DNA from 3 places in the Arthrobacter sp. SAFR-023 genome. Region 2 is predicted to be linked to each of the others. Evidence: riboswitches for the same ligand, from Rfam matches in the RefSeq annotation. Region 2 holds a riboswitch; each other region holds the start of a gene.

Region 1 (6,975 bases), on a different contig from region 2:
CCGGACACCGGGGCGTCCACAAAGCGGAAGCCGGCGGCAGCAGCGGCGTCGTGCAGTTCCTGGGCCGACGCGATATCGATGGTGGAGGAGTCCACCAGCAGCGTGCGGGTGTCAGCATGGCCGAGGACGCCGTCCTCGCCCAGGTAGACCGCGCGGGCGTGCTCACCCTTGGGCAGCATGGTGAACACCACGTCGGCGCCGGCTACGGCCTCGGCAATGCTGCCGGCCGGCTTCACGCCGGCTTCCTCGGCCGCGGCGAGCGCCGCGGGGTTGAGGTCGAAGCCGCGGACATCGTGCCCGGCCTTCGCCAGGTTAGCGGACATGAAACCGCCCATGTTTCCGAGGCCGATCCAACCGATTACTGCCATTTTGCAAGCTCCTTTGCTTTGGATCCGGCCGTGCGGGCCGGAAGGTCTGTGTCCACCATCACACCCTGCTAGAGTGCAATCAAGGGGAAAAATTACAGACGGTATGTGCACCGATGCACACCGATGCACACTGATGAAAGGCTTGCCGTGGACCAGAGGCGGCTTCCCAGCCCGGACGACCTGCTGATCCTGCTGACAGTGGCGCGCCTGGGCAGGTTCAACGCGGTGGCGGAAACGCTGGGCACCACCCACACCACGATCTCCCGCCGGATCCTCGCCCTGGACAGGCAGCTGGGCGGGCGAACTCTCGAACGTAGCCCCCACGGCTGGGAACTGACCCAGCTCGGCGCGTCGGCAGTGGAGGCGGCGGAGGCCATCGAGAGCACGCTCGGATCGCTCTCCGGCCTGATCAGCCAGGACCAAAGCGCCCTGTCAGGGCTGGTGCGCGTGGCGACGACGGACGGCGTCGGAGCCGTGTTGGTCACGCCCGCGCTGGTGCGGCTGCAGCAGCAGAACCCGCAGCTGAACATCGAGATGCTGAGCGCCACGCGGAAGGTCAGCCAGAACAGATCCGGCGTGGACCTGGAGATCGTGGTGGGCCGGACCGACGTCAGCAACGCCCAGACCATCTTCCTGAGCAACTATTACCTGCGCCTCTACGCCAGCCCCGGCTACGCCGCGGAGCACGGTCTGCCGGAAACGCTCGACGACGTCGGGCAGCACGGCTTTGTCTCTTACGTTGAGTCTGCGCTCCAGGTGGCGGAGCTGGGGCACCGCTGGTCCTCACAGCTGCCCATGCCCTCTTCGAGCTTCCAGGCCACGAGTGTGTTCGCCCAGATGGAGGCAGTGCGGCAGGGCGCAGGCATCGGGCTGCTGCCGAACTTCATGGTGGCGGGGCAGCCGGGCTTCGTTCCGGTGCTCGCCGATGACTTCGAGCGCCAGCTCCCCATCTGGGCGGTGGCACGGCCGGAATCCCTCCGCTCGGCCGCGGTGCAGGCGGTCGTTGCGTCACTCAAGGAGGAAGTGAAGGCACGGGCAGGAGTGCTGGCGGGCTGACGCGGGCGCCGGCACCCCTGCCGTCAGGCCTCGGCGCAGTTCAGGAGCCCCGTCAGGCCTGGAACAGGCGCCGTACCACCTGCCCTGATGCCAGTGCGTCCAGCCCCTCATTGATCTCGGTGAGCGGCCTGGTGTCGGTGTGCAGCAGCTCCACCGGCAGCCTGCCCTCGCGCCAGTAACCCAGGTAGAGCGGGATGTCCCGTCCGGGAACGGCGTCGCCCATGTAGGATCCGAGGAGCCGTTTGCCGGCTCCCGCGAACTGCAGCGCCGGCACCGTCAGCTCAGCCGAAGGATGGGGCAGGCCGACCGAAACCACAGCTCCGCCCCGCGTCACGTGCCCGAGGCAGGCGGCGATCACGCCGGCCGAGCCAACCGCTTCGATGGCGACGTCGACGCCGTCGCCGGCGGCCTCCTTGATGAGCCCGGCCGCGTCGTCGGGCGTCCCCACCGCCGTGGCGCCGCAGTCGAGGGCGAGCTGGTGCTTGCCCGGGTTGGGATCGATGGAGATCACGCTGCCGGCCCCGGCGAGGGAGGCGGCCATGACAGCGGAAAGGCCTACCGCCCCGAGCCCAAAGACGGCCACCGATTGGCCGGCCGTGACAGCGGCCGTATTCAGCACCGCCCCCATGCCGGTGAGCACAGCGCAACCGAACATCGCCGCGACGGTGTCCGGGACGTCGTCGTCAATCACCACCACCGATTCCCGGGCCACCACGGCGTAGTCGGCGAAGGCCGAGACGCCCAGGTGGTGGTTGATCCGCTCCCCCGACGGCGTCCGCAGCAGGGCATCGCCGTGCAGCAGATCGCCGGAGTTGTTGACCTCCGCCGCCCGGTGGCAGAGCGCAGGTCGGCCGGCGCGGCACGCACGGCAGTCCCCGCAGCTCGGGACGAAGACCAGCACCACGTGGTCTCCGGCCGACACGTCAGAGACTCCGGCGCCGACGGACACGACGCGCCCCACCGCCTCGTGGCCCAGCGCCATGGGAAGGGGCCGGACCCGCGAACCGTCCACCACGGAAAGGTCGGAATGGCACAGGCTTGAGTAGGTGATGGCAACGCCCAGCTCACCGGCGCGCGGTTCCGGCCGATCCAGCTCCTGCACCACCAGGGGCCGGGCGTCCGTGTAGCTGGGCTGCTGCGGTGCAGTATCGGCCTTGGCGACGGTTGAGTAGAGGACTGCTGCTTTCATGGAAATCCTTGGTGTCGGTGAACGGGCAGCTGCCCGGCCCCGCATGGGGGTCCGGGCAGCTGCTGGTTACTGGGTGGGGAACCGGTCTACTTCTTGCTCGCCGCGAGCAGGTCGGCAGTGCCCTGGGCGTCGGCCGCGTCCACGTCGTGGAGCGAGACGCCACGGGTCTCCTTCAGGAAGAACACGGCGACGGCGGTGATGGCGCAGGCGATGAGCAGGTAGATGGCCACCGGAACGGAGGACTTGTAGGTGGAAAGGAGCGATGCGGCGATGATCGGGGCCAGCGAACCGGCGACGATGGAGGTCACCTGGTAGCCCAGGGAGACGCCGGAGTAACGCATCCGGGTGGGGAACATTTCGGCCATGATCGCCGGCTGGCCGGCGTACATGAGCGCGTGGAACAGCAGGCCGATCATGATGGACGCCAGGATAATCATGTCGTTCCCGGTGTCCATCATCGGGAAGGCGAAGAAGCCCCAGGTGGCGCCCAGGATTGCGCCGGCCATGTAGACGGGCTTGCGGCCGAAGCGGTCCGACAGCTTGCCCACCAGCGGAACGGCAACGAAGTGCACGGCGTGGGCCACCAGCAGCAGCAGCAGGATCCGCGTCGTGTCGGCCTGGACCACGGTCTTGAGGTAGGTGATGGAGAACGTCACCACGAGGTAGTAGAGGATGTTTTCCGCAAAGCGCAGGCCCATGGCGGTGAAGACGCCACGCGGGTAGCGCTTGAAGACCTCGGCAACGCCGTAGCCCTTGTGCCCGGCCTCGACCTCTTTGCGGGCTTCGAGGAAGATCGGGGCGTCATTGACCTTGGTGCGGATGTAGTAGCCGATCAGGACGATCACCGCGGAGAGCCAGAACGCTACGCGCCAGCCCCAGCCAAGGAAGGCTTCCTGGGTCAGCGTCGAGGACAGGATGAACAGCACCGCCGTGGCGAGCAGGTTGCCCATGGGTACGGCCGACTGCGGCCAGCTGGCCCAGAAGCCGCGGGACTTGCTGGGGCTGTGCTCGGCGACGAGGAGAACCGCGCCGCCCCATTCGCCGCCGACGGCGAAGCCCTGCGCGAACCGCAGGAACACCAGGAGTGCGGGCGCCCAGTAACCGATCTGCTGGAACGTCGGCAGGCAGCCCATCAGGAAGGTGGAGACGCCCACCAGGATGATGCTCAGCTGCAGCAGCTGCTTGCGGCCGAACTTGTCCCCGAAGTGGCCGAAGACGATGCCGCCGATCGGGCGGGCAACGAATCCGACGGCGTACGTGAGGAAGGCGGCGATGATGCCGTCCAGCTCGGTGCCGGCGTTGGGGAAGAAGGTCTTGCCGAAGACCAGGGTGGCAGCCGAAGCGTAGAGGAAGAACTCATACCACTCCACGACGGTGCCGGCCATGGATGCCGTGACAACTTTCTTGAGGCCTGAGGCCTTGACGTCGGTTTCCTCTACACGCCTTGCGGCGGAGCTTTCCGTACTCATTGCAAACTCCTTCGGCGTCTTCCTCGACGCCACGGGGACCGGTCGATGGCGACGGGTGTGTGATGCACACCACGAACGCCGGATTCAACGAGTATGGTCTGCCGATGAAGCAAGCTCAACGCCAAATAGTGCAGGGCCCATCTGCATTTATGCACACAAGCTGCGTTGGCGTTGTCACGGCACGGCCGGCCCCGGCCGCGTGGAGCGGGCCTGAGGTCAGTTGAGGAGGTGCGCCCTGAGCTGGGCGTTCAGCTGGCCGATCTCCGTGAGGAAGCCGTCGTGGCCGATCGGGGAATCGATCATATGGACATCCACTGTTCCAGGCAGGGACTCGGCCAGTTCCTGCGACTGGGCGGGAAAGTACAGACGGTCCGACTCCACGGCGGCCACGAAGAAGTCGGCGGTGGTCCGGGCGAGGGTCTCCTTGAGCGTTCCCCGCCCGCGGGTGACGTCGTGGCTCATGAGCGCTTCCGTCAGGGCGATGTAGCTGTTGGCGTCGAAGCGCCGGACCAGTTTGTTGCCCTGGTGGTCGAGGTAGCTCTCCACCTGGTAACGGCCGCGGCCCGCCAGGGCATCGGCCTGCAGCGGCTGTTCAGCGGCCTGGGCGTTCCTGCCGAACCGGAAATCGAGTTCGTAGGCAGACCGGTATGTGATGTGGGCAATCCGCCGAGCGAGCGCCAGGCCATCCGCGGGTTCCGGTCCGCCGTAGTAGTCGCCGCCGTTGAAGTGGCGGTCCTGCCGAATGGCAAGCGTCTGTGCCTGCGCGAACGCGATCTGTTCGGCCGTGCTCCTGGCACCGACGGAGATGACACCGCAGCGCCGCACCCGTCCCGGGAAAGTTACTGCCCATTCGAGGGCGCGCGCCCCGCCCATGGAGCCGCCCACCACAGCATGCCAGCTGCTGATGCCGAGCCGGTCAGCCAGCCGCGCCTCGGCCGCCGTGGAATCCCTCAGCGTCACCAGCGGAAAGCGTGAACCCCAGGGCTTGCCGTCCGGAGCTGTCGACGACGGCCCGGTGGACCCGTAACAGCCACCGAGGATGTTAATGGAAATGACGAAGAACCTGTCGGTGTCCGCCGGCGCACCGGGCCCGGCGAGCTGTTCCCACCAGCCCTCTTCAGTTCCCGCGCCGCCCCGGGTCACGTGCGTGTCCCCGGTGAGGGCATGCTGAACGAGGATGGCGTTGGAGCCGTCCTCGTTGAGCGTTCCCCAGGTTTCGTAGGCCAGGGTCACGTCCGGCAGGAATCCCCCGGCCTCGAGTTCCAGGCTGCCGACGTTGACGTATTGGACAGTGCCGTTGGGGACGGTGCAGTTGGGAACAGTGCCATTGGGGACGGTGCCATTCGGAACAGTGCTGCTCCCAGCCGTGCCTTGCGGAGCCTTGCCGTTCGGTACTACGGCGGCGGGTACATCAGTGCTGACAGAAATCGTCATAGGTAAACCTCTTCTACGCGCTTGCCCGCCGGCAGCTGTCCGGCAGGCCAGGTCTTCACCCGGGGCACCCCACCGCGGAAGGAGGGTTGCCGGCCAGCAAGCCGGGGCTGTCGCTGGCACTCATGACCTGTTGCCCAGTTTACGAAACAGGCGGACATCTGCGCTAAGAATGTGACGGCTGTGTGACTCCCGGCCCCTCACGGGCCGGAAGCCACACCGGTAGCACGCGAAGTCAGGCGCCCTTTGCCGCGCGGAATCCGGCGTCGAGGTCGGCCAGGATGTCATCGATGTGCTCCAGGCCCACCGACAGCCGGACCAGGCCGGGGGCAACCCCCGCCACGGCCTGCTGCTCCGGCGTGAGCTGGCTGTGCGTGGTCGACGCCGGGTGGATGACGAGGGAGCGGACGTCACCAATGTTTGCCACATGGGAGTGCAGTTCCAGGGCATCCACGAAGCGCTTTCCGGCCTCGGCGCCGCCGGCCAGCGTAAAGGCCACCACCGCGCCGGTGCCCTTGGGCCCGTACTTCAGGCCGCGCTCGTACCAGGGGCTGGACGGCAGCCCGGCGTAGGCCACGGACTCCACGTCGTCCCGGGCTTCCAGCCAGCCGGCCACGGCTGCCGCGTTGGCCACGTGGCGCTCCACCCGAAGGCTCAGGGTTTCCAGGCTCTGCGCGATGAGGAAGGCATTGAACGGGGACACCGCGGAGCCCAGGTCGCGGAGCAGCTGGACGCGGGCCTTGAGGATGTAGGACAGGTTGGCTCCCAGGGCGCCGCCTGCGCCAAGGTCCCGGGCATAAACCAGCCCGTTGTAGGTGGGGTCCGGCGTATTGAAGCCGGGGAAACGCACCTGGTCCTTGCCGAAGTCGAAGTTGCCTGAATCCACGATGACGCCGGCAATGGCGGCACCGTGACCGCCGAGGTATTTGGTGGCCGAGTGCACCACGATGTCCGCACCCCACTCGAGCGGGCGGATGAGGTAGGGCGTGGACAGGGTGTTGTCCACGATCAGCGGCACGCCGGCCTCGTGCGCTGTCCGGGCAACGCCTTCGATGTCCAGCACGTCCTGCCGGGGGTTCGACACCACCTCGGCAAAGAAGAGCTTGGTGTTCGGCCGCACGGCGTCGCGCCACTGCTCCAGGTTGTCCGGGTCTGCCACGAAGGTGACGGAGACTCCGAACTTCTTCAGGGTGTGTGCCAGCAGGTTGTAGGTGCCGCCGTAGAGGCTGGGGCTGGCAACAATGTGGTCACCGGCCTCGGCGATGTTAAGGATGGCGTACGTTTCGGCGGCCTGGCCGGAGCTCAGGAGCAGTGCCGCAAGCCCTCCTTCCAGACTGGCGATGCGCTGTTCAACGGCATCCTGGGTAGGGTTGCCGATCCGGGTGTAGATAGGTGCGATCTCGGCCAGCGCAAAGCGGTCCGCTGCACTTTCGGCGCTGGGGAAGACGAACGACGTCGTCTG
Region 2 (6,975 bases):
GTATCGGGCAATCAGCGTTTCTTCAGATGGGCTACGGGGTCCACTGCTCCCTCATGCGGGGCCTTGGCCTTCTTGTCTGCGCGTTTCTGCTTGATGGTCTTGCCTGCTTTTTTCTGCTGTTGCTGGTGCGGCGATTTGTCCGGCATGGCGTGCTCCCTCGTCCGAGGGGCAGGAGGGTGCCCCTCCCTACGTAAATTACGCCTGTTTCAGCCCGAATGTAACTGCCCGGATCACCCGTCAACCCGTGACGTCGGCGATTCCCAAAAACCTGGTGCCCACGCCGTCGAACTCGCTCCGTACGTATCCGGACGCGGGCGGGGGGACCTCGGACGGGCGGTGATGGTCGCACACGACGTACGTGAACTCCGGCCACCACTTCTTTGGCCGTGCCGCCTCCTCGTAACCGCAGACCGCGCAGACGAGGTGCACCCACACCGGCCGCTTCCCTGTCCGGTTGGCGCGGGACTGGACGAGCCACGCAGGCGGATTGTCCAGCAGTTCGCCCAGCTGGGCTTCGGTCAGAAGCTTGGGAATGCCGTGGCGCTGCGCCATTTCCAGTGGTACATCCAGGGCAATTGCCGCATCACGTCTGCTGATCATCCAGTCCACGATACGGTAAGTCATGAGCGATGCCAGCCAGACCACCGCGCCCACGCGCCTGCAGCGGCAGGTGCTGGCTGTCGCGATCGTGGCGTCTTTCATGGCGATCCTCGACAGCTTCGTGGTCAGCCTGGCGCTCCCCGCCATCGGCAGGGAACTCGGCGGCGGCCTCCGCGTCCAGCAGTGGGTAGTGGACGCCTACCTCCTGACGCTCGGGGCGCTCATTCTGGCGGCCGGCTCGCTCTCGGACCATTTCGGACGGGTGCGTGTCCTGCAGTGGGGGCTGGGCGGGTTTGCCCTCACCTCGGTCCTCTGCGGGGCAGCATGGACCGGTGAAATGCTGGTGGTCAGCCGCGGTCTTCAGGGAGTGGCCGGAGCACTCTTGGTGCCCAGTTCGCTCGCCCTGATTGTCAGCCACTTCGACAGCGGCGCCCAGGGGGCGGCCATCGGCAAATGGTCGGCGTGGACCAGCGCCGCCGCCATCGTGGCCCCCTTGATCGGCGGCGTATCAGTGGACCTGCTCTCGTGGCGGGTCATCTTCCTCGTCAACGTCCTGCCGGCGGCGGTCATCTGGCCCGTGCTGGCCAGGCTGCGCAAGGCCGACGCCGTCCCGGGCCCGGCCGGCAGCATCGATGTTGCCGGGGCGCTCCTGGCCGTCATCGCGCTTGGCGGACCAGTGTACGCGCTGATCGAGCAGGGGACTGCGGGCTGGGGCAGTCCGCAGGTCTGGCTGCCGCTGGGGGCGGGCCTCGCCGCCACGGTGCTGTTCCTCATCCATGAATCCCGGACGGCCGCGCCGCTCCTGCCCCTGGGCATGTTCACGGTCCGGAACTTCGGCTGGGGCAACATCGCCACCGCCGCGATCTACGGCGGCTTTTCCCTCGGGTTCTTCGTGCTGGGTATCTATATCCAGCAGGTCGGCGGCATGAAGGCGACCACCGCCGGCCTGGCACTGCTGCCCTCGACGGTGATCCTGATGCTGCTGGCATCGTTCTTTGGCGGCCTGGCCGGCAAGTACGGGCCGCGGTGGTTCATGACCGCCGGTCCGGTGCTGTGTGCGGCCGGATTCCTGCTGACGCTGTCCGTTGGTGGCCCCATGAATTACTGGACCCAGGTCCTGCCCGGGCAGGTGGTCTTTGGCCTCGGCCTATCCATAACGGTGGCGCCCCTGACGGCGGCCATCCTGGGATCAGTCCCTGAGAAGCAGGCCGGGGTGGGGTCAGCGGTCAACAATGCTGTTTCGAGGATCGCAGGCCTGGTCTGCATCGCCTTTGCGGGCTTCATCGTCGGTCCCGATCTAACGACGCCGGGCCTGCACCGCGCGCTGCTGGCCACCGCGGCGCTGCTGTTGCTGGGTGCCGCCTGCTCCGCCGTCGGAATTCGCAACCCGGGTGCCCGCTAGCCGCCGCTGACCGCGATTCCCGCCGCGGCAGCAGCCAGCCCAAGCACCAAGTTGGCGAGGATGTTGGCGGCGGCGGCGAGGTAGCGCCGTTCGCTGGCCAGCCGCACCGTCGCAGTGGTCCAGGAACTGAACGTGGTCAGGCCGCCGGCGAACCCGGTGGCCAGGGCAGCGTGCCATTCGGGGCCGAACGCCGCGGTGACGCCCACGGACAGCCCGATTACGAACGAGCCGGCCACGTTGACCACCAGGGTAGCCCAGGGCCAGTGCCGCCGCGGCGACGGGAAGCCGGCCAGCCAGCCATCCACGGCGAACCGGAGGAGGGCTCCGCCGATGCCGAACAGGCCCACGAGGAGTGCCGTCACTGTTTAACACCACGGGGAGCGCCGCGGAAAGCACGGGGCGCGCCGAGCACCCTGCCGGTCCGCCAGCCGGCGGCAGCCGCCGCCAGCCCCAGCAGGACGGACAGTCCCACGTAGAGAAGTCCCAACGCCGGGAAACCGGTGCGGGTCAGCTGGTCCGCGGAAAATACGACGGCGGAGAAGGTAGTGAATGAGCCCAGCACACCCGGCCCGATTGCGGCGCGGAGCCAGAACGGGGTCTGCGGCCGCGCGATCCAGATGGTGGTGAGGGCTGCCAGCACGAAGCTGCCAACGATGTTGATGACCAGCGTAGCCCACGGCAGGTCTCCGGGCTGGTCCGGGAACAGCAGTCCCAGCACGTACCGGAGTTCCGTGCCCAGTAGGCCGCCGGCGGCCACGGCGGTCCAGGCCCGCCAGCCGTAACCGGAACCCGCCATGGGGCCGGCGCCGGTGCTGCCGGCCAGGGGAGACCCCACCAGTGCCTACAGGCCGGCCATGCGGCAGCCGGGATGTGCGGAGTCGCTGTGGATCCAGAGCGCAGAGGCGACTTCGTCGGCGAGGTCAACGTCGCGGCTGGTCCCGGGGGAACCGATGCGGACAACCAGCGCGCCGCCGAAAGGCTTGCGGCCGCGCACCTCGACGTCGGCGTCGAGGCTGATCTTCTCTGCTGCGAGGTAGCGCAGCAGCTCCGGGTTCTCGTCGCTGATCCGGGTGATCCTGCCGGTGTGGCCGTCGTCGAGCTCGATCATCCGGTGGGCGGACGGCATCCGGACGGAACCGTCGGCCGAGGGGATGGGATCGCCGTGGGGGTCCCTGGACGGGTTGCCCAGCCGGGCTGCCAGCCTCTCAATGAACGTGTCCGAGACCGCATGTTCCAGCTGCTCGGCCTCATCGTGGACTTCGTCCCAGCTGTACCCGAGGTCCTTGACCAGGTACGTCTCAATGAGCCGGTGCCGCCGGACCATGGAGAGGGCCAGCCTGACTCCCTGGGGCGTGAGCGTAATGGCGCTGTACGGCTTGTGCAGGACCAGCCCCTGGTCCTTGAGCTTGCGCACCATCTCGGAGACCGAGGAGTTGGCCACGCCGAGGCGCTGTGCAAGCTGGGTGGAGGTGATGGGCTTGTCCTGCCATTCCGTGAAGGAATAGATGACCTTAACGTAGTCCTCGATTGAGGAGGAGGGCGTACTGGTCTTCACAGCTTCAAGCCTACCTGCTGCCACCGGGGCGTTACGCCCTGACAGCCCGCCAGGTCTGGGTGAGGTAGGGGAGCTGCAGCAGTTCGCCGTCGGCATGCCCGAGGTGTTCGTGCAGGTACCAGGTCAGGTTGTGGGTCACCTTGGCTCGGGTGGCGTCGTTGGCCCTGAGGTAATAGCTGCGGGACTTGGCCAGTTCCAGGATGTCGTCAGGGGTGACGGGATCCTCCCACCGCGTCAGGTGGCTTTCCAGGGACGTGAATTCGGGGCCGATTTTGGGGCGGAAGTCGGGTTTGTGGACGTCGCCCGCGTGCATGATGCGGGACAACCGGTGTACCCAAGGAACGGATGTGTCCAGCTGGTTCCAGATGAGGCCCAGCACCCCGTGCGGCTTGAGGATCCGGGAAATCTCGGTGCTGGCCAGCAGCGGGTCGCACCAGTGCCATGCCTGGGCAACGCTGACGACGTCGAACGCCGCCTCGGGCAGTCCGGTTGCCTCGGCGGTCCCTTCCAGAGCCTGCACCGCGGGGTAGGCACTGTTTCCAAAGACACGGCTGAGCTGCTCCAGCATGTCCACGGAAGGATCCACCGCGCTGACGCTCAGCCCGCGTTCCACCAGCAGTGCCGTGAATTTGCCGGTTCCGGCGCCGATGTCTGCGGCCGTGCGGGCCCCCGCCGGAATGAGCCAGTCCGCGGAATCAGCAGGGTAGCCGGGACGGACGCGGTGGTAGTGCTCGCCGCCGTCCTGGAAGCTCTGCCCGAGCTCCTGCCGGCGTGCGTGATGAAGTTTGGGACCGCCCCGTGCCACGCACAGTCTCCTTAGCCCGACGTCGAAAATTACCTTTCGAATTTACCGTACGGAGACAGCTGCCGTAGCAGTCCGGGGCGGCGCCTTAGTCCGGGGCGGCGCTTAGTCCTGCGCGCAGGGTGCGGCGCCCGCGGTGCCGGGGGTGTTGGGTGCCCACTCCGGGTAGGTGCGGGTGTCGTTCGCCGGGACCCAGCGTCCGGCGTCCACCACGTAGTCCCAGCCGAGGCCGGAGCGGCGGAGTTCCTCGATGCCGGCGAGCAGTCGCTGGGCGTCCTCGAGCCGTGAGCCCACGCCGAAGCTGGCGCGCAGGGATCCGGACGGCAGGCCGAGGCGCTTCAGCAGCGGGTGCGCGCAGAAGCGGCCATCGCGCAGGCCCACGCCGTGTTCGGCCGACAGGTAGGCGGCCACCAGGCCGGCGTCGTAGCCCTCCACGGAGAAGTTGACAACACCGATGGCGTCGTCCGGGTCGCTGTCGGCGAAGATCTGGTGGACAGTGACACCGTCGATCTTGCCCAGCCCCTCGACGAGGAAGGACCGGATGGCCGCCTCATGGGCGTGCCAGCCCTGCGGATCCAGGGCAGCGATGACCTGGGTTGCCCGGGCCAGGGTGGCTGCGCCGAGCACGTTGGGTGAGCCGCCCTCGTGGCGGGCGGGGCCGGTGGCCCAGCTGACGCCGTCGAGCCTGGCCTCGCTCACGGCGCCGCCGCCGGCGAGGTGGGGAGTGCCGGCGTCGAGCCAGTCGGGGCGGCCGATCAGGACGCCGGCCCCGAAGGGGGCGTAGAGCTTGTGGCCGGAGAAGGCGAGGTAGTCGACGTCGTCCGCGGCGATGTTGACGCGGCGGTGCGGCGCGAGCTGCGCGGCGTCCACCACGATCCGGGCGCCGTATTCATGGGCAAGGGCAGCGAGGCGCCGGATGGGAAGGATTTCGCCGGTGACGTTGGAGGCGCCGGTCACGGCGAGGAGGCTGACATCGCCGTGCTCCAGTTCGGCGCGCAGGCTGCCGATGGTGGCTTCCAGCGTCTCCGAGGCCACGACGCTGCGGTGCGGCACGCCCTGCCACGGCAGCAGGTTGGCGTGGTGCTCGATGTCCAGGTACAGCACCTCGCCGGTGTGGTGGTGGTCCTGCACGGGAAGGCAGCCGGCCAGCAGGTTGAGGGAGTCGGTGGTGTTCCGGGTGAAGATGACGGCGTCATCGGCGCGGCCGCCCACAAACTCCCGCACGATGTCCCGCGCGTTCTCGTACACGGACGTGCTGATCTGCGAGGCATAGCCTGCACCGCGGTGGACGCTCGCGTAGTACGGCAGGATCTCGTTGAGGTATGCAGAAACCACAGACAGCGCAGGGGCGGAAGCGCCGTAGTCGAGGTTGGCGTAGCGGACATGTCCGCCCTGGATCAGCGGAGCCTGTATTTCTGCGCCGGTGACGGCTGCCAGGGGACGGCCTGCGGCGGCGAACCGGCCGTCCAGCAGGGCCGCGTCCGCGGCAGAAGACTCGGTGGAAGAAATGGTTGCAGTCGTCATGGGACCTCACTGAGAAAGGACCCCGTGTGACGGGGATCCGCGCTTGCCGGGTCCGTTCCGGATCGGCCTGGTCGTCACCCGGGGCACCCCACCGCGAATGGAGGGTTGCCGGCCAGCAAACCGGGGTTTAGCGCTGGCACTCGTGACCTGTTACGAGACTAGGACATCCGGACGGGCGATGAAAAAGCCGGTCCGGAATGTTAAGCGGATTATTACGTAGCCCGGATATCGGGCCTGTGGCCGAATAAACGACGGCGGCCGCCCACGGAAGGGGGCGGCCGCCGTCGTAATATTCAGCACAAGAGGCGCAGGGCGCGGCAGGACAAAAACTAGAGCAAATCGTCCAGCTGCGGGTTCAGGCGCTTCAGGACTTCCGAGTGCAGGATCGAGTTGGTCGCCAGCGCATTGCCGCCGAACGGGCCGTCCGTGCCTTCGAGGGACGTGAAACGGCCGCCTGCCTCGGTCACGATCGGCACCAGCGCCGCCATGTCGTACAGGTTCAGCTCAGGTTCGCAGGCGATGTCCACGGCCCCTTCGGCCACCATGCAGTAGGACCAGAAATCGCCAAAGGCCCGGGTGCGCCAAACTTCCTCAGTGAGCTGGAGGAACTCATCGAGGTTTCCGCGGTCTTTCCAGCCGCCGAGGCTGGAGTAGGACAGTGACGCGTCGGCAAGGCTGGACACATTGGATACCTTGAGCCTCGTGGCGGCCGCGAGGGAACGGCCCGAGTAGGCGCCGGCGCCCTTTGCCGCCCACCAGCGCTTGCCCAGCGCAGGGGCGCTGACCACGCCCACGACCGGTTCGCCTTCGTCGACGAGGGCGATCAGCGTGGCCCACACCGGCACGCCGCGGACAAAGTTCTTGGTGCCGTCGATGGGGTCGATGATCCAGCGGCGGGAACCGTGGCCGGAACTTCCGAACTCCTCACCGAGGACGGCGTCACGGGGACGGGAACGGGACAGCTGGCCGCGGATGGACTCCTCGGCGGCCTTGTCCGCATCGGTGACCGGCGTCAGATCTGGCTTCGTCTCGATCTTGAGGTCCAGCGCTTTGAACCGGCTCATGGTCTGGTCGTCCACGGAATCGGCCAGC
Region 3 (6,975 bases), on a different contig from region 2:
GGCAGCGCCACCCTGGCGACGCTGGTGAGCTGGCGCTTGAACCGGGGAAGCCGTTCCCCGCTGAGCTGGAACCGGGCGAAGTTGTAGCCGGCCACCGCCATAAGCACATGGGCCATGCCCGGCCACTTCACCAGCCCCGCGTGGGTTCCGACGATGAGCACAATGGCCACGGCCCGCAGCACGATGCTGGTCTCGATCGGAGCAAAGAACTGCCGCATAGCGCCGGCGGGCTTTGTCCCCGGGCGCTGTTCCAGGTCGCGGACCGGCCTCACGTGCCAGTCCGGCGGGAGGTGCCCCAGCAGCTGTTCCAGGCGGACGGACGTGGCGACATAGGACAGCGAGTCGCCGCCGAGCGAGACGAACGTGTCGCCGTCGCCGATGTCGGTGCGCTCCAGGGTGTCCCGGAAGATCCGCCGCACACTGTCTGTTCCGGAGCCGTTCGGCCCGGAGCCCTCCGTTCCTGGGCCGTCCGGCCCCGCCCCGGACGGCGGTAAATCAGAGGGCGCTGGTGTTGAGAGCGCTAGGACCGCCGGGTAGTCCACTTTTCCGGTTGCCAGACGCGGGAGATGCTCGACGGCGTGCAGCTCCAGGGCCGTACGGGGCAGCCCGATGCCCTGGGCGAGGACCTTGGACAGCAGCTGGGTGTCGTGGCTGCCCTCGACGGCGACCACAAGTCCCTGGTCGGTGCCGGCGCTCGCGGACTGTACCCCGAGGTCGGCCAGGATGCGCTCCACCTGGCCGAGATCGACCCGGAGGCCAACGATCTTGACGAACCGGCTGCGCCGCCCCACCACTTCGTAGACGCCGGCGGGGTGCCTCCGGGCCAGATCGCCGGTGCGGAGTTCGTGGACCGTGCGGCCGGCGCCGAGATCCTCCGGTGTCTCCGCGTAGCCGAGCATGACGTTGGGTCCGGTGTAGACGAGTTCGCCGTGCTCGAGGCCGGGAACCGGCTCAATGCGGAAGGCGCCGCCGGGAACCGGGATGCCGATGGCGCCTGGGTGCTCGGCGGCCAGCGCGGGCGGAAGGTAGGCCATCCGCGCGGTCGCTTCCGTCTGGCCGTACATGACGAACAGTTCCCACCCCTTCCGGCGGCCGAGCTCGGCGTAGCCCTGCACGCGCTCGGGGGCGAGCCGGCCTCCCGCCTGCGTGACATACCGCAGGCCGGCCAAGGTCATCTCGGCAAAGCCCACCCGCTCCAGCAGCTCGAAGGTGTACGGCACCGCCGCGAACGACGTTGCCCCGCCGGTTCGGAAAAGCTCCCAGAAGCACGGGTCAACAACGGAAAGGTTTGTGAGCACCAGGCCCGCACCGCGAAGCAGGTGGCTGTTGATTACGGACAGCCCGTAGCAGTAGGACATCGGCAGGGTGGTCGCGGCGCGGTCTGCCGGGCCGATGCTCAGGTACTCGGCAATCGACTCGGCATTGGCCTGCAGATTGGCGGCGGACAGGCGCACCAGCTTCGGCGAACCCGTGGAACCGGACGTGCTGAGCAGCAGCGCGAGGTCCGGATGGAGTTCGTGCCTGGTTCCGGGCCTGCGCTCCTCAAACACCGTCTCTCCGCCAGCTGAGCGCAGCACGACGTCGGGGTCATAGGCGGCCACCAGGGACTCGAGTGCCGCCGGCTTGTCCTCCGGCAGCAGGATCAGCGGGTGGCCGCCGACCAGGGCGGCGAGATACGCCACCAGGGAGTCGACGTCGTTCGCTGCGGCCAGCGCCACGAGGCGCCGCTGCGTTCCCAGCCGGAGGGCGAGGGCATCAACCCTGCGGGCCAGGTCCCGGTAGGTGAGAGTGGAATTGTCGGTAAGAACGGCGGGCCTGTCCCCGTAACCCGCCAGATCGGCGGCGAAGGGCACCCGCGCGAAATCAAGCTGCGTGGTCACCGGAAGAGGATATGAGTTAAGGCTTACCTAAGTAAACCGATCAGCTGCCTGTTACGTCGTGCGATACTCGAGCCGTGACGGCGTCGTACGAGTTCAGGGCGGCCTTATGGCTCTATCCGGGAGAGTCTGCATGGCACTTCATTACGTCCGCCAGTTACTGAGGAGCAGTTGCGGCGGTCACGCCGCCCCTGTCCACCGGGCCGGCTCGGCAGGTGCCGCCGGCCTGCACAGCGGCGAACCGGGAGCCTCCGAGGACGTACGCTTCTTGCCGAATCCCTGCCTGCGGTGGTCGGGCCGTGCCGGGAGAACCTGGGTAGGCGAAGGCGCGGGGGCCGATACGGCCGGCTGAACCGGAGCGGACTCTGTCACCGGGGCAGACTTGGTCGCCGGAGCTGCCGCAGTCGAGAGGTCCGTGATGAGCCCGGTCCCGGCGCATTCGCGTACGTCGGCGATGCCGGCCGCGGCCGCGCGCTTGTCCTCGAAGGGTGCGGAGATAGCCAGTACCGATCCATCGGGGGCCTTCAGCCGGAACCGGAACTGGGACTCTGCGTCAACAAAAACTTCGAATACTCCGGCCATGGCGGTCCTTCCGGTCAGGGAGGCTGCACGCAGCGTCTTCGCGGCCGCGGCCCCGAACGCATCACTGCGTCTGTCCTTGGGTGGGGTGCTGAACCGACAGGGATTGATCGGTTCATCGGTGTTATTAGAGTCTGCCCAGTGCACACGGAGCCTAACAAGACCATCTGTGTAAACCCTGGGTAAACCCTGCTGGTCCACCCACTAAACCGTGCCGCACCCGCGTTCTCAAGGACGCCGGAAATGAAGGGACGTGCAGCGCAACCGAGGTTCACAGCCGGCCATGGGAAGTAAGAAACAGCCGGCCCGGAAGAACAGGATTTAAGGAGGTCAGATCTGCTTGAGTGCCTGCTCCAGGTCCGCGACAAGGTCATCCGCGTCCTCCAGGCCGACGGACAGCCGCACCACTCCATCGCTGAGCCCGATCGCGGCACGTCCTTCCGGTCCCATGGCCCGGTGCGTCGTGGTGGCGGGGTGGGTGATCAGCGACTTGGCGTCGCCCAGGTTGTTGGAGATGTCGATGATCTTCAGGGCGTCCAGCAGCGCGAAGGCGGCCTCCTTGCCCGACTGGCCGGCCGCCGTCGCAAGCTCCAGCGTGAGGACGGTGCCGCCGGCCTTCATCTGCTTGGCCGCCAGTTCGTACTGCGGGTGCGACTTGAGCAGCGGGTACTTCACCCAGTTGACGGCGGGCTGGGCCTCGAGCCATTCGGCCAGGCGCAGCGCCGTGGCGGACGAGTGGTTCACGCGCAGCGCCATGGTCTCCAGGCCCTTGGTGAGGACCCAGGCGTTGAATGAGGAGAGGGCCGGGCCGGTGTGGCGCATGAGCTGCTTGACCGGGCCGTCGATGAATTCCTTGGTGCCCAGGATGGCTCCGCCCATCACCCGGCCCTGGCCGTCGATGTGCTTCGTGCCGGAGTAGACCACCACGTCCGCGCCGAGGTCTCCGCAGCGCTGCAGCAGCGGGGTGGCGAAGACGTTGTCCGCCACAACCTTGGCGCCGGCGGCGTGGGCGAGTTCGCTGACCGCCGCGATGTCCACGATTTCCTGCATGGGATTGGACGGGGATTCGAAGAAGACGGCTGCGGTGGGCACCGAGAGGGCAGCCCGCCACTGCTCGAGGTCCGGACCGTCCACGAAGACCGTCTCCACGCCCCAGCGCGGCAGGATTTCGTTGAGGATCACGAAGCAGGAGCCGAACAGGGAACGGCTGGCGACCACGCGGTCCCCGGCCCCGAGCAGGGCGCCCAAGGCGGTGAACACGGCGGACATTCCGGACGCCGTCGCAAAGCACGCCTCGGTGCCTTCGAGCAGGCGGAGCCGTTCCTGGAAGGTGGCCACGGACGGGTTGCCGTAGCGCGAGTAGACGAAGCGTTCGTCCTCGCCGGTGAAGGCGCGCTCCGCGGCTGCGGCGGACTCGTAGACGAACCCGGAGTTGAGGAAAACGGGTTCGGTGGTCTCTTGGAAATTGGTGCGGTCAAGCCCGCCGCGCACGGCCTGGGTGTCGGGGCTCCAGCCGGCGGCGTCGTGATTAAAGGTCAATTTAGTTCTTTCCCAGGTTCGTCGGCAGGCCGCGGTTCTTCCAGCCGTTCACGGTGCGCTCACCGTAGCGGTCAGGTTCGCCCTCGAAGCCTTCGAGCACGTTGTAGGAGGTGAAACCCGCCTGGGTGGCAGCGATTGCCGCGCCGATGGAGCGCTGGCCGGAGCGGCACAGGAAAAGCAGCTCCACGCTCTTGTCCTCCGGCGCCTGCTGCTTCAGCTGTTCGACGAAGTCGGAGTTGGGAATGCCGCCGGGAAAAGTCCATTGGATAAACAGGGGATCGTTGCGCTGGCTGTTCGCGGATACAGTTTCCGGGACGCCGATGTGCGCCCATTCACCCTCGGTGCGCACATCCACCAGGATGGCGCCCTCTTCGAGCTTGGCCCAGGCGTCCTGCGGGGTGAGGTCTCCGGCGTAGCTCATGCGTGGCCCTCGTAGGCTTCTTCGGCGAGGTCCTCGTCAGAGTCCAGCCGGTCAACGGCGGTGGCGACGGCGGCATCTGCACTGGCGATGGCGGCTGGCAGGATGAGGGCCTGGGCCACGATGACGCCGGTGCCGTTGAAGGTGGCGGCAGGGCTGCCGTGCAGCACGTAGCCCTCAGCCAGGGCAGCCGAGATGCGCTCACAGAACGCTCGGTCGTCCGGCCCCGTGATCAGGCGGTAGGACAGCTTCTCCTCGGGTTTATCCTGCTGGGATGGCAGTGTTGCAACGGCGGGGGCGTCTGACACGACGGATCTCCTTTTCTCACGCTTGCAGCTCGAAGTGGTCGATATGCCGAGTATTCACCTGAGGCACCCCGCCGGAGAAGGAGGGTTGCCGACCGGCCAGTCAGGGCTTAATACCGGTACTCATTACTCCCCAAAAACGTAACACTGACGACGGCGGGGCGCACCGCCGCCGCCGTCATCTTCCGTAACGCATCAAACCGCAACGGGAGGATAATGACGGGAGATGAACCGCCGTAACGCCGGATGAAACCAGGCCGCAGTGAATGATTCGACTCCGAATACAGTGACTCCCATGCTGCACTTTGGATGGTTTGTGGGCCATGGCTTCGGGGTCCAGGGCTGGGGGACGCCCGGCTACGGAATCGGCTACGACTGGAGGAAGCCCGCCCCCTACCAGCATGCAGTCCGCGAGTTTGAGCGGGCGGGGCTGGACCTGTTCATCATCGAGGACTCCCTCACCGTTCCGGACACTTACGGCGGGAGTGCGGAGGTCTCGCTGGCTCAGGCGTCCTTCGCGCCGAAGCACGATCCGCTGGCCCTGGTGCCGTATCTGCTCTCCGCCACGGAACACCTCGGCATTGTGCCCACCATCAGCGCCTCCTTCTACCCGCCGTTCACGGCCGCCCGGCTGCTGGCCACGCTGCAGCACTTCTCCAACGGGCAGCTGGGCTGGAACGTGGTGACCTCCGGTAGCGACCTTGCCGCGCAGAACTACGGACTGGACCAGCAGATCGAGCATGACCTCCGCTACGAGAAGGCCGAGGAGTTCGTGGACGTCGTGCGCAAGCTCTGGCGCAGCTGGGAACCGGACGCCATCCGGGAGGACACCCGGGCGGGAATCTTTGCGGACCACACCAAGGTCCGGCCGATCCACCACGAGGGGGAGTTTTTCAAGGTCCGGGGACCGCTAAACACGGCCCCGCTGCCGGAGGAGCCGGTGCTCGTTCAGGCCGGGGCATCACCGCGGGGCAAGGCCTTCGCCGGTGCGAACGCCGATGTTGCGATCGCCCTGGCCCGCGGCGCCGACGGCATGAAGGCGTACCGGGACTCCATCCGCGCCGAGGCAGCCGCGGCCGGCCGTAATCCTGACGACGTCAAGGTGCTGTTCGTCCTCAAACCCACCGTGACCGGCTCCAAGGCTGAAGCGGAGGAGCTGCGGGCGGCGCGCCGGGAGCTCACGCAGCGGGACATCGACAGCCAGCTCAACTCGATCTCCTACCTGTCCGTTATCGACTTCAAGCAGTTCGACCTCGACGCGCCCCTCCCCGAGCTCAGCACCAACAGCAACCAGGGCACCCTGGAGCACTTCTCCAAGGCCGCGCCCCCGGGTTCCACGCTGCGGCAGATCCTGCAGGCACGGAGCGGCGGCGCCGGCGACAGCATCATCGGCACCGCCGAGGAAATCGCCGACCACCTCGAGGAAACCGGGGCTGCAGTCGGCGGCGACGGGTTCCTCTTCTCCGGCTTCGTGGACCCGGCCACCGTTCACGGCGTGCTGGACAGGCTGGCGCCGGTGCTTCGCCGTCGGGGTCTGTTGCGGACAAGCTATGGCGATGGCGGCTTCCGCCGGAACCTGCTGGACTTCTAACGCCATGGCCAGGGCTGGTGCAGTGGCGGGGCCGGGTTCTATGGATGGGCGCGGGGGACGTGGCGGACTGGTGTCCGGCGTCCGGCGCGGCACATTCCTTATCGGAACGGCCCACCTCCGTGCCGACGACGTGGCTGCCGCGGCGGCCGATTCCGCAGTGGAGGTGGTCCTCAGCGCCGACGCCCTCGATCTCGTGGGCCTGTCCCGCGAGGTGGTGCAGGCGGCCATCGATTCCGGTCACCGGGTCTACGGCCTGAACACGCTGCTCGGCTCCGGCCGCGACACTGCCGTGGAGCAGGCATCCATTCTCGACTTCCAGCTGCAGGTGGTGCGCTACCATCACAGCGGCGTCGGCGCGCTGCTGGACCGGGATCATGTCCGGGCCCTGATCCTGGCCAGGCTCATCGGATTCACGCGGGGTGGCTCGGGGGTGCGCCCGGAAACTGCCCGCTTTTATGCCGAACTGCTCAACAGGGGCGTGGTGCCGGCCGTTCCGCGCGACGGGTCCGTCGGCTCGTCCGACCTCACCCAGCTGGCGGCGGTTGCCGCCGTCGCCATCGGCGAGGGGCAGGCGCTTGCTCCCGACGGCGGCCTGCTGGACGGCGCGGCGGCGCTCGCCGCTGCCGGGCTGGACCCGCTGGTCCTTGCGCCGGGCGAGGCCCTGGC

The links. Region 2 has a riboswitch for S-adenosylmethionine ahead of ACTHQX_RS00985 (aminotransferase class V-fold PLP-dependent enzyme). Riboswitches for the same ligand answer to the same signal wherever they lie in the genome.
Region 1: linked by a shared signal. The riboswitch ahead of metX (homoserine O-acetyltransferase MetX) and the one ahead of ACTHQX_RS00985 (aminotransferase class V-fold PLP-dependent enzyme) in region 2 are both predicted to bind S-adenosylmethionine.
Region 3: linked by a shared signal. The riboswitch ahead of ACTHQX_RS15010 (DUF1737 domain-containing protein) and the one ahead of ACTHQX_RS00985 (aminotransferase class V-fold PLP-dependent enzyme) in region 2 are both predicted to bind S-adenosylmethionine.

Annotation. Positions count from the first base shown of each region.
Region 1 covers NZ_JBQCMF010000002.1:174,414-181,388, forward strand. The annotation lists gene mmsB (3-hydroxyisobutyrate dehydrogenase) at 1-368, opposite strand, end outside; gene ACTHQX_RS03050 (LysR family transcriptional regulator) at 492-1,424, shown strand; gene ACTHQX_RS03055 (alcohol dehydrogenase catalytic domain-containing protein) at 1,477-2,613, opposite strand; gene ACTHQX_RS03060 (MFS transporter) at 2,700-4,082, opposite strand; gene metX (homoserine O-acetyltransferase MetX) at 4,299-5,516, opposite strand; SAM riboswitch class IV at 5,529-5,644, opposite strand; gene ACTHQX_RS03070 (bifunctional o-acetylhomoserine/o-acetylserine sulfhydrylase) at 5,749-6,975, opposite strand, start outside.
Region 2 covers NZ_JBQCMF010000001.1:208,200-215,174, reverse strand. The annotation lists gene ACTHQX_RS01020 (hypothetical protein) at 12-146, opposite strand; gene ACTHQX_RS01015 (hypothetical protein) at 238-600, opposite strand; gene ACTHQX_RS01010 (MFS transporter) at 623-2,002, shown strand; gene ACTHQX_RS01005 (fluoride efflux transporter FluC) at 1,999-2,364, opposite strand; gene ACTHQX_RS01000 (fluoride efflux transporter FluC) at 2,361-2,837, opposite strand; gene ACTHQX_RS00995 (metal-dependent transcriptional regulator) at 2,844-3,557, opposite strand; gene ACTHQX_RS00990 (class I SAM-dependent methyltransferase) at 3,589-4,362, opposite strand; gene ACTHQX_RS00985 (aminotransferase class V-fold PLP-dependent enzyme) at 4,465-5,883, opposite strand; SAM riboswitch class IV at 5,918-6,031, opposite strand; gene hisN (histidinol-phosphatase) at 6,213-6,975, opposite strand, start outside.
Region 3 covers NZ_JBQCMF010000013.1:115,230-122,204, reverse strand. The annotation lists gene ACTHQX_RS15030 (AMP-binding protein) at 1-1,880, opposite strand, end outside; gene ACTHQX_RS15025 (DUF1508 domain-containing protein) at 2,058-2,459, opposite strand; gene ACTHQX_RS15020 (O-succinylhomoserine sulfhydrylase) at 2,787-3,995, opposite strand; gene ACTHQX_RS15015 (rhodanese-like domain-containing protein) at 3,997-4,416, opposite strand; gene ACTHQX_RS15010 (DUF1737 domain-containing protein) at 4,413-4,721, opposite strand; SAM riboswitch class IV at 4,735-4,849, opposite strand; gene ACTHQX_RS15005 (NtaA/DmoA family FMN-dependent monooxygenase) at 5,014-6,309, shown strand; gene ACTHQX_RS15000 (aromatic amino acid ammonia-lyase) at 6,350-6,975, shown strand, end outside.